DNA from 4 places in the Streptomyces sp. NBC_00670 genome. Region 1 is predicted to be linked to each of the others. Evidence: riboswitches for the same ligand, from Rfam matches in the RefSeq annotation. Region 1 holds a riboswitch; each other region holds the start of a gene.
What was found. Region 1 has a riboswitch for cyclic di-AMP ahead of OIE12_RS33495 (NlpC/P60 family protein). Riboswitches for the same ligand answer to the same signal wherever they lie in the genome.
Positions count from the first base shown of each region.

Region 2: linked by a shared signal. The riboswitch ahead of OIE12_RS28230 (M23 family metallopeptidase) and the one ahead of OIE12_RS33495 (NlpC/P60 family protein) in region 1 are both predicted to bind cyclic di-AMP.
Region 3: linked by a shared signal. The riboswitch ahead of OIE12_RS13310 (transglycosylase family protein) and the one ahead of OIE12_RS33495 (NlpC/P60 family protein) in region 1 are both predicted to bind cyclic di-AMP.
Region 4: linked by a shared signal. The riboswitch ahead of OIE12_RS15550 (M23 family metallopeptidase) and the one ahead of OIE12_RS33495 (NlpC/P60 family protein) in region 1 are both predicted to bind cyclic di-AMP.

Region 1 covers NZ_CP109017.1:4,457,804-4,459,996, forward strand. Annotated here, with positions in the region: gene OIE12_RS33495 (NlpC/P60 family protein) at 1-1,368, opposite strand, end outside; cyclic di-AMP (ydaO/yuaA leader) riboswitch at 1,494-1,667, opposite strand; gene OIE12_RS19850 (ATP-dependent DNA helicase) at 2,132-2,193, shown strand, end outside.
Region 2 covers NZ_CP109017.1:6,403,376-6,405,568, forward strand. Annotated here, with positions in the region: gene OIE12_RS28225 (tyrosine-protein phosphatase) at 1-623, opposite strand, end outside; cyclic di-AMP (ydaO/yuaA leader) riboswitch at 1,103-1,265, shown strand; gene OIE12_RS28230 (M23 family metallopeptidase) at 1,270-2,193, shown strand, end outside.
Region 3 covers NZ_CP109017.1:3,013,194-3,015,386, forward strand. Annotated here, with positions in the region: gene eno (phosphopyruvate hydratase) at 1-221, opposite strand, end outside; gene OIE12_RS13310 (transglycosylase family protein) at 575-1,288, opposite strand; cyclic di-AMP (ydaO/yuaA leader) riboswitch at 1,293-1,482, opposite strand; gene OIE12_RS13315 (transglycosylase family protein) at 1,740-2,193, opposite strand, start outside.
Region 4 covers NZ_CP109017.1:3,498,372-3,500,564, reverse strand. Annotated here, with positions in the region: gene OIE12_RS15555 (PP2C family protein-serine/threonine phosphatase) at 1-768, shown strand, start outside; cyclic di-AMP (ydaO/yuaA leader) riboswitch at 1,041-1,198, shown strand; gene OIE12_RS15550 (M23 family metallopeptidase) at 1,209-2,193, shown strand, end outside.

The sequences.
Region 1 (2,193 bases):
CCCCGGGTACGCGCCGGTGGTACCGGCCGCCGGGTAGGAACCGGTGCCACCCACGGCGGGGAAGGAACCGGTCCCGTCCACGGCGGGGAAGGAACCGGTCCTGTCCATGGCAGGAAAAGGACCGTTGCTGTCCAGGGCAGGAAAGGGACCGTTGCTGTCCAGGGCAGGAGACGGACCCGTACCGCCCGCCCCCGGGTACGCGCCGGTGGCGCCGGCCGCCGGGTGGGAACCGGTGCCACCCACGGCCGGAAGGGATCCGGTGCCACCCACGGCCGGGAAGGACCCAGCACTGCCCGCGCCCGGGTAGGTCCCCGCGGCGGTCGCCGGGAAGGAGGCCGTGCCGTCCATGGCCGCGGAGACAGCCCCGCTGCCCGCACCCGCGTACGCGCCGACCGCGCCGACCGCGGTGAAGGAACCCGTGCCGCCCGCGCGCACGGTGTTGCCCGCCGCGGCCCCGGTGATCGGTCCCCCCGCGTACGACTCCGCGCCGCTCCCGAGCGCCCCTGCCCCGAACGATCCCGAACCGTCCCCGGCCGCCGCGTACGCACCCGTGGGCATTCCCTGTCCCGGGGCGGGCGCGGGGGGCGTCCACGGTTGTGCGGCGGGCGCGCTCTCCAGCGCCGCGCGCGGTGTGCCCGTCCGCTGCGACAGCAGTACGCGCGCCATGGCCAGCTTCCGCTGTGTCGCGTCCTTGAACGTGCGCGGCGTCCGCTGCGGCGCGCTCGGCGAGGCCGGCCTCCGGGGCGCCGGCAACGCCGGCAGCTCCGGTCCCGACCTGCCCCGGCCACCCGGACCACCCCGGTCACCACGACCGCTCGGACCATCCGCCGCACCACCCACACCACCGGCAGCGCCAACACCACCAACACCACCCGCACCGCTGCCCGGCGCGTCCGTCCCACCCGTGCGCCCCGGCCCGAGCGCCGGTGTCGCGCGGCCGGGGCCCAGCGCGGGTGCGCCCCGTCCAGGACGCCGCTTCTCCGTCGCGGCGATCAGTTCGGCGACCGTCCTGTCGATCGACGACTGCCGCAGGCGCGACGGGTGCCCGTCCGCCGGACGTCCGGCGGACCGGCCCGACGAGGGACGGCCGGGGCGGTCCGGGCGCCGGTCGGCCGGCAGCACCGCGGCCACGGAGGGCCCCAGCTTCGCGCGCGCCGTGTCGAGCCACTGCGTCCGCTTCGCCGCCTCCGCCGCGGCCCCCGGCTGCTGCCGCTCCTTCGCGGCCATGACACGCGTCGCGTTGTAGTTCTCGGTGGCCGTCTCGACCCGTTGGTACAGGTTGTCGATCCGCTGCTGGACCTCCGCGCGGCTCGGCGCCGGCGGCTCGGCCCCGGGCGCGGACTCCGCCGCCGGAGAGATCAGGGCCATGGGGTCCAGGGCCCCCGCGGCGAGCGCGGGCGTTCCCGGTCCTGCGGCGGGCGTCCCCGGCCTTGCGGGGACGACGGGGCGCGCCCCGGCAGGAAGCGGTTTCTGGTCCGACGCCAAGAGAGGCGACTCCTTCCGTACTCCGCCTACCGGGTTAGCTGTCGGATTCGGGCGGATGGTTCCGGAAGGACTGCCCTACGGCCCGTGCGCGCGGGGCGGTTGGGCCGATTCACCCCAGGTCTCGGTTGGGTCCCCGGCTCCGGTCGGCCGCGGGGGCGGGCCGGACTCGGCGGAGGCCGCGCGGCCCGGCGACGTTCGCCGGTTGCGTCGAGCGGCCTGTCGGCACCGTAGCCAACTTGTGTCCCTCGTGTGAAGGTCGAAGTGCGTTATGTCCGATACATTTTTGTGACCTTCGCGTGAGGATTCGGTTGCCGGAGCGGTCCGGACCAACCGGCGGAATCGTTCCGCCGGTTGACCCGTCCACCGGCCCGTTCCCGCCTCGCCGCGCGGCCACCAGCGATGATCGCGCCGGGAACGCCGCCCCGGCGCCCGGCCGTGCCGCCGGGTCCCGGCCGGCACGGCTGTTCCGCCGCCACCGCTGAGAGCTTCGTCACGCGGGACGCCCCGCCGCCTCCCACGTACTGCGGCGGACCGCCCCGCGCACTGCCGTGGACCGCCCCGCGTACCGCCCGGACCGCCCGCGTACCGCCCGGAGTTTCCGAGGGGGCGGCCGGTTGTCGGTGGGGCGCCCTAGACTCGGAGAGCGATGAGCAGCCTCTTTGACGACAGCTTCCTGGCGGACCTCCAGGCCCCGCGGGCCCGCGAGGA
Region 2 (2,193 bases), 1.9 Mb from region 1:
TACGCGTCCCCCGAGGACGCGCTGCGCCGCACCTTGTACCGGCGGTGCTTCGCGTTGGACTCCAGATAGTCGGCGACGATCGCGTCCCGCTCCACGCCCAGCGCGAGCAGCGTCACGGCGATCGACAGCCCCGCCCGGTCCTTCCCCGCCGAACAGTGCATCAGCGCGGGCGCGCCGCCGTCGGCCAGCGCGCCCAGCACGCGCGCGTGCTCCGCCGTACGCCCGCGCACGATCGCCCGGTACGAGGTGAGCATGCGTGCCTCGGCCCGGCCGTCGGACAGCAGTTCCCGCAGCTGCTCCAGGTCACCCTCGCGCACCAGCCGCCAGAACTCCGCCCCGTCGGCCGGGTCGGACAGCGGCAGGCCGACGTTGCGCACCCCCGGCAGCTCGACGTCCGGGCCCTCCAGCTTGTGGTCCGCGGCGTTGCGGAAGTCGAAGACCGTGCGCAGGTTCAGGGAGGCGAGGAAGACCGCGTCCTCGGCCGTCGCATGGGCGAGGTGGCCGCTGCGGAACAGCCTGCCGTAGGCCACGCGCCGGCCGTCCGCGGTCGGCAGCCCGCCCAGATCGCGGAAGTTGCGCACTCCGGCCAGCTCGGGTTCGGTCGACGGGACCTGCTGTGTCACGGGTGCTCCTCCCATCCGTCCGCCGACGCGGCTCGTCGGCGGGGCGCGTTCGCCGACGACGATACGGCACGGATGCCCCCGGCAACCGTGCTCCGTACACACATCCCACCCGTGCCCCGTACCACCGTGAATGCCGCGAAACGGGCGACTCGATTATCCGGCCAATCCCCATCCGGACCTTTCTGTCCGAATTGACTCCTTCAGTCCAACTGGCCCGGTAATGCGCTACGTCGACGAGTGACGCGTGAGCAGGGTCATATTCGTGACGGGGCGTCGAGCATCATGTTCACGTAATTCACCTGTTCTGTCGGGGAATTCGGCGGGAAGGGAAGATCGATCATTCCTGTGCCGTGCTGTGAATTCTGTGAATCGATCAAGGGAAAGCGGTGCCGGGGAAAGCCAAAGCTTGTGGTCGCGGCGCCATTTCGCTTACGTTCCCCAACGTTCCGAGCGGAACGCCGAATCCTGCCGCCGCCCGGAATCCGCACTCACCCACCCGTACTGGCAGGAGCGGGGGACCCACAGGTACATCGCCTGGGCCGGTCTTCCGGAACAGGCTCGGGGTAAAGCCGCGCACAGTGCGCGGCCGGGCATCTCCAGCTCGCACCCGACAGCTCACCTCGCAGGCGCCGGAGAGGAATTCGACATGCCCGCGAAGGGTAAGCACCGCCGTACCAAGGCCCGGTTCATCACCACGACCCTCGCCGCCGCCGGAACCGGAGGCGCCGCGCTCGCGCTGCCCCTCTTGAGCGCCACCGGCGCCCACGCCGCCACCCCGGCCGCCGCGCCCGAGCACGCCGCCACCTCCGTCGCCGCGAGCGCGCACGAGGACGCCGCGCGGACCTACACCGTGAAGTCCGGCGACTGGCTCGCCAAGATCGCCGGTGAGCAGCACGTCGCCGGCGGCTGGCACAAGCTCTACGACGACAACCGCGAGGCCGTCGGCAGCGACCCGTCGCTCATCCACCCCGGCCTGAAGCTCACGCTGGGCGCCAAGGCCCCCGCGCACGCCGGCAGCTCCTCCTCGGACGAGTCCCCGGCCGAGAGCGGCTCCGCCGAGAAGTCCGCGCCCGCCGAGAAGTCCGGTACCGCGCAGAAGTCCGAGGCCGCCCAGGGCAGTCAGTCCGCCGCCAAGGACGACTCCGCCGCCGCGAAGCCCGCCGCGAGCAGCGGCTCCGGCTACACGCTCCCGGTCCAGGGCGCCACCGTCGGCACCGCCTACCACACCGCGGGCAGCATGTGGTCCAGCGGCTACCACACCGGCACCGACTTCGTGGTCCCGACCGGCACCAGCGTCAAGGCCATAGCCAACGCCACCGTCGTCTCCGCCGGCTGGGGCGGCGCGTACGGCAACCAGGTCGTCCTGAAGCTCGCCGACGGCTACTACGCCCAGTACGCCCACCTCTCGCAGCTCTCCGTCTCGGCCGGCCAGACCGTGACCGAGGGCCAGCAGCTCGGCCTCTCCGGTGCCACCGGCAACGTCACCGGGCCGCACCTGCACTTCGAGATCCGCACCACCCCGGACTACGGCTCGGACGTGGACCCGGTCGCCTACCTGCGCGCCCACGGC
Region 3 (2,193 bases), 1.4 Mb from region 1:
TGCTCGATGACGGCGAGGACGGCCTTCTCGACGCCCTTGCCCAGGTAGCGGCTCGGGTCGCCGTCACGGAGCTCGATGGCCTCGAAGGCGCCGGTGCTGGCACCGGAGGGGACGGCGGCACGACCCGTGCTGCCGTCGTCGAGGCCGACCTCGACCTCGACCGTGGGGTTGCCTCGGGAGTCCAGGATTTCCCGGGCTACGACGACGTCGATGGACGGCACGAGCATCTCCTTCTGGGATGTGACGCGGGTACGCCGGGCCGCGGGGCCCGACGCGGGGTGCGAGGCCGGGGTGGCTCGCGGACCCGAGCCTAGCTGTCTCCGACGGCGGGGCAGGTGTGCGGCCCACTCCGTGGGCAGAAGTGTGGGTGAATTGTTTCCTGGCGGAACAAAATGAGCGGGGTGGAGCACAAGGGAGCGCCTGAGAGCTCGGGGTGAACGGTACGTGGGCGGGTGCGGGTGCGTCGTGGCTCGTCGCCCCACCGGCCGTCGGCCGACAACGCACCCCGCGAGAAATACCCCACCCCCGCCGCGTACGGGGGAGACGCGGCGGGGGTGGGGAGTAGAGGGGAGCGTCAGCTCAGGTGGAGCTGCTGGCCGGGGTAGATGACGTCGGCGTCGTCCACGATGTCCTTGTTCAGCGTGAACAGCTTCTGCCAGCCGCCCGCCACATCGTGCTCCGCCGCGATCCCGCTCAGCGTGTCACCCTTGACGACCTTGTACTCGCCGTCACCCTTCTCGACCTTCTTGCCGGTCGGCGTGGTGACCGTCTTCTTCGCGGCCGGCCGCTCCTGCGACCGGGAGGCGTGCTGCTCGGTCGAGGACGAGGAGCTGCTGGAGGAACCGGCGCTGCTGGAGCTGCTGGAGCCGTTGGAGGACGAGCCGCCGGCCGACGACGCGGCCGCCCCGTCGTACGCGGCGCTCGTCAGCCCCTTGCCGCACACCGGCCAGGCGCCCTTGCCCTGCCCCGCGAGGACCTTCTCGGCGACGGCTATCTGCGCCGACTTGGAGGCCAGGTCGGCCCGCGCGGCGTACGCGGTGCCGCCGTACGCGGCCCAGGTGGAGTTGGTGAACTGCAGCCCGCCGTAGAACCCGTTGCCGGTGTTGATGGACCAGTTGCCGCCGGACTCGCACTGCGCGACGGCGTCCCACTGGGAGGCGGTGGCGGCGGAGGCGTTGCCGGCCGCCATCAGCGGGGCGGCGACGGCGGCACCGGTGACGCCGGCGAGCGCGACGACACGGGTGGCCTTGGACGGACGACGGTGCTTGCCCTTGCCGGAAAACAGCATGGAGAGATCCCCTCACCGACGCCTGCGAGGTGAGCTGTCGGGTTCGGGCCGGTTGAGTTGCCCGGTCGTACGCCGTCTCCGGCGCACGACTTCACCCCAAGCCGCATCCGGCCGTCCGGAGCCACACTGTGGCCCGGCTGCCGGACCCGGCACTTACCTGGGTCCCCCGCTCCTGCCTACGGCGCTTGACGCGACGACTGTTCCCGTACGGCCACTGGCAGGATTCGGCGTGGCGACCGTCGGGGCCCGCGGTGGCGAGCGGTGATGACCGTAGACACGGGATCCGCCGGATTTCAAAGACGATCACGGCTTATGAGACTCATCCCACACTTTCACCGAACCGGACATCCCGGGTGATCCACGGACCAAACTCCCCCGATTTTCCGTGCAGTTCGGCACCGTACGTCCGATTGTTCCCCTGCCGTCCCACACGTTTTCGACAGCCGCTCGACTACTCCACGACGAGGCTCTGACCGGGGTGGATGACGCTCGGGTCGCTGCCGATGGCGTCCTTGTTGTCGTCGTAGAGGGCCCGCCAGCCGCCGTCGACGCCAAGGGAGTCGGCGATGGAGCCGAGGGTGTCGCCGTCGCGGACCGTGTAGGTGGAGCCCTCCTCGGCGCTGCCGCCGCGGTGCCGGCCGGTTCCGTCGGCGATGAGGGTGTTGGCACCCTTCGTCCCGTCGACGCTGCCGGTGTCGACGAGGGCGGAGGAGGCCGGGCTCTGCCGGTACTGGTCCGACTCGCCCCCCTTCGACCCGTCGGCCGACGAACTGCCGGACTTGTCGCCGGATTCCGCGGAACGGGCGGAATCGCCGCCGGAGCGGGAATCGTCGGAGTCGTCCGAGGAATGCTTCGCCTTCTTGCTGGGGCTCGCGCTCGCCTTTCCGTCGGAGTCGTCGCCGGAC
Region 4 (2,193 bases), 960 kb from region 1:
ACCGGCGCCCGCCTCGCCTCCGTCCGCCACATCGCCGAGGCCGCGCAACTCGCCGTCATGCCGCAGCCGGCCGAGCGCCTCGCGGGCCTCGACGTCGCCGCACGCTACGAGGCCGCGCAGGCCGGGGCGGCGATCGGCGGCGACCTGTACGCCGTCCAGGACTCCCCGCACGGCGTGCGCCTCGTGCTGGGGGACGTGCGCGGCAAGGGCATCAGCGCCGTGAGCGTCGTCGCCGTCGTGATCGGGGCGTTCCGGGAGGCCGCCGAGCAGGAGGCCACGCTCGGCGCCGTCGCCCAGCGGCTCGAACGCGCGCTCGCCCGGGAGGCCGGCCGGCGCCACGACCTGGACTCCTTCGAGGGGTTCACCACCGCCGTCCTCGCCGAGATCCCGCACGGCAACGCACTCGTCCGGCTCGTCAACCGCGGCCATCCCGCCCCGCTGCTCCTGCACGCCGACGGCAGGCTGCGCGTGCTCGAACCGCGGGAGCCCGCGCTGCCGCTCGGCATGGGCGAGCTGGGCATGTGGCCCGAACGCGCGGACGAGGCCGCGCTGCCGTACGGGGCCACCCTCCTCTTCCACACCGACGGGCTCTCCGAGGCCCGCGACCGGCACGGCGAGTTCTACGACCCCGCCGCCCGGCTCGCCGGCCGCACCTTCTCCGGACCGGACGCGCTGCTCACCTTCCTGGCGGACGAGGTCGCCCGGCACACCGGCGGCCGGGCCACGGACGACCTGGCCCTGCTGGCGGTACGGCGACCGCACCCCTGAGCGTCGGCCGTCACCGCGACCGCGCCGTCGGTGTCACCTGTCGTGACCGGATCGTGTCTTTCCGCAAGTTTATTGACTGGATGTCAGGGCGCGCATGTGTCCGAAACTCGCGGAAGGCAGGGTCGACTCGCCCGATTTTGCGTGGCTCGTGACGCAAAAGTCCTGGCCAAGACGTGTAAGCCGTTCCCCCGAACCGCTTGGAATGTGCGCCCCGGGTCTATTAACGTTCGATAACGCAGCACGGTCGTCCCAGCCGTCACAGGAGGCGGCCCCGTGCTCATCTGCCTAATCCCGCAAGGGAGCCGGGGAACCACCACCCAGGGGTGAATCGTGCGGTTGCCGCCGTAGAGATACGGCCGGTATACGCGCGTAGGAGACCTTCCTGCTCCGAACCCGTCAGCTAACCCGGCAGGCGTGAGGAAGGAAAGGAGCGCGCCCACGTGGCGTCCAACCGGCCTGCCCAGAACCCCTCGTACGTTCCGTCCGGCGCCGAGGTCCTCGACGTCGACCGCCGTTCCGAGGAGGGCACCTGGGAGGAGTGGAATCCCACCGCGGACTCCGTTCGTCCCGTGCGCGGCCGGCACCGCGTCACCAAGCAGCGCGGGGGCGGACTCGCGCGCAGCTCCACCGTTCTGGGCGTCGGCGTGATCGCCGCCGTCGGCGCGGGCGGCATGGCCACCGCGCAGACCGGCAAGCCGCCGGTCTCCATATCCCTGCCGGACCTCTCCTCCGTCACCGACTCGGCCAGGGCTCTGGTCGGCGACGACTCCGGCGACGACTCCGACACCGCCGTACAGACCGCCTCCGCCCCGCTCACCGGCGCCGGGCTGACCGGTGCCGACACCGCCGCGGGCTCCACGGACGCGGGCGAGGCGCTGCGCGCCCGGATCATGCGGCAGGCCGAGGCCCAGCAGGACCAGGCGGACAGCGCCGCCGCGCGGGCCGCCGAGACCGCCGCCGCCAAGCAGGCCGCGTCCGCCGCCAAGGAGGCGGAGGCGAAGGCCGAGAAGAAGGCCGCCGAGGCGAAGGAGAAGGCGGAGGCGGAGGCCAAGAAGAAGGCCGCCGCGGAGAAACTCGCCAAGCTGGCCAAGCAGTTCACGCTGCCGACCTCCTCGTACACGATCACCTCGACCTTCGGCGAGGCCGGATCGATGTGGTCGTCCGGCTATCACACCGGTCTCGACTTCGCCGCGCCCACCGGCACGCTCATCAAGGCGATCCACAGCGGCACGATCACCGAGGCGGGCTGGGCCGGGTCCTACGGCTACCGCACCATCCTGACCCTGGACGACGGCACCGAGCTGTGGTTCTGCCACCAGTCCTCGATCAGCGTCAGCGTCGGGCAGAAGGTCTCCACCGGCGAGGTCATCGGCCGCGTCGGCGCCACCGGCAACGTCACCGGCCCGCATCTGCACCTGGAGGTGC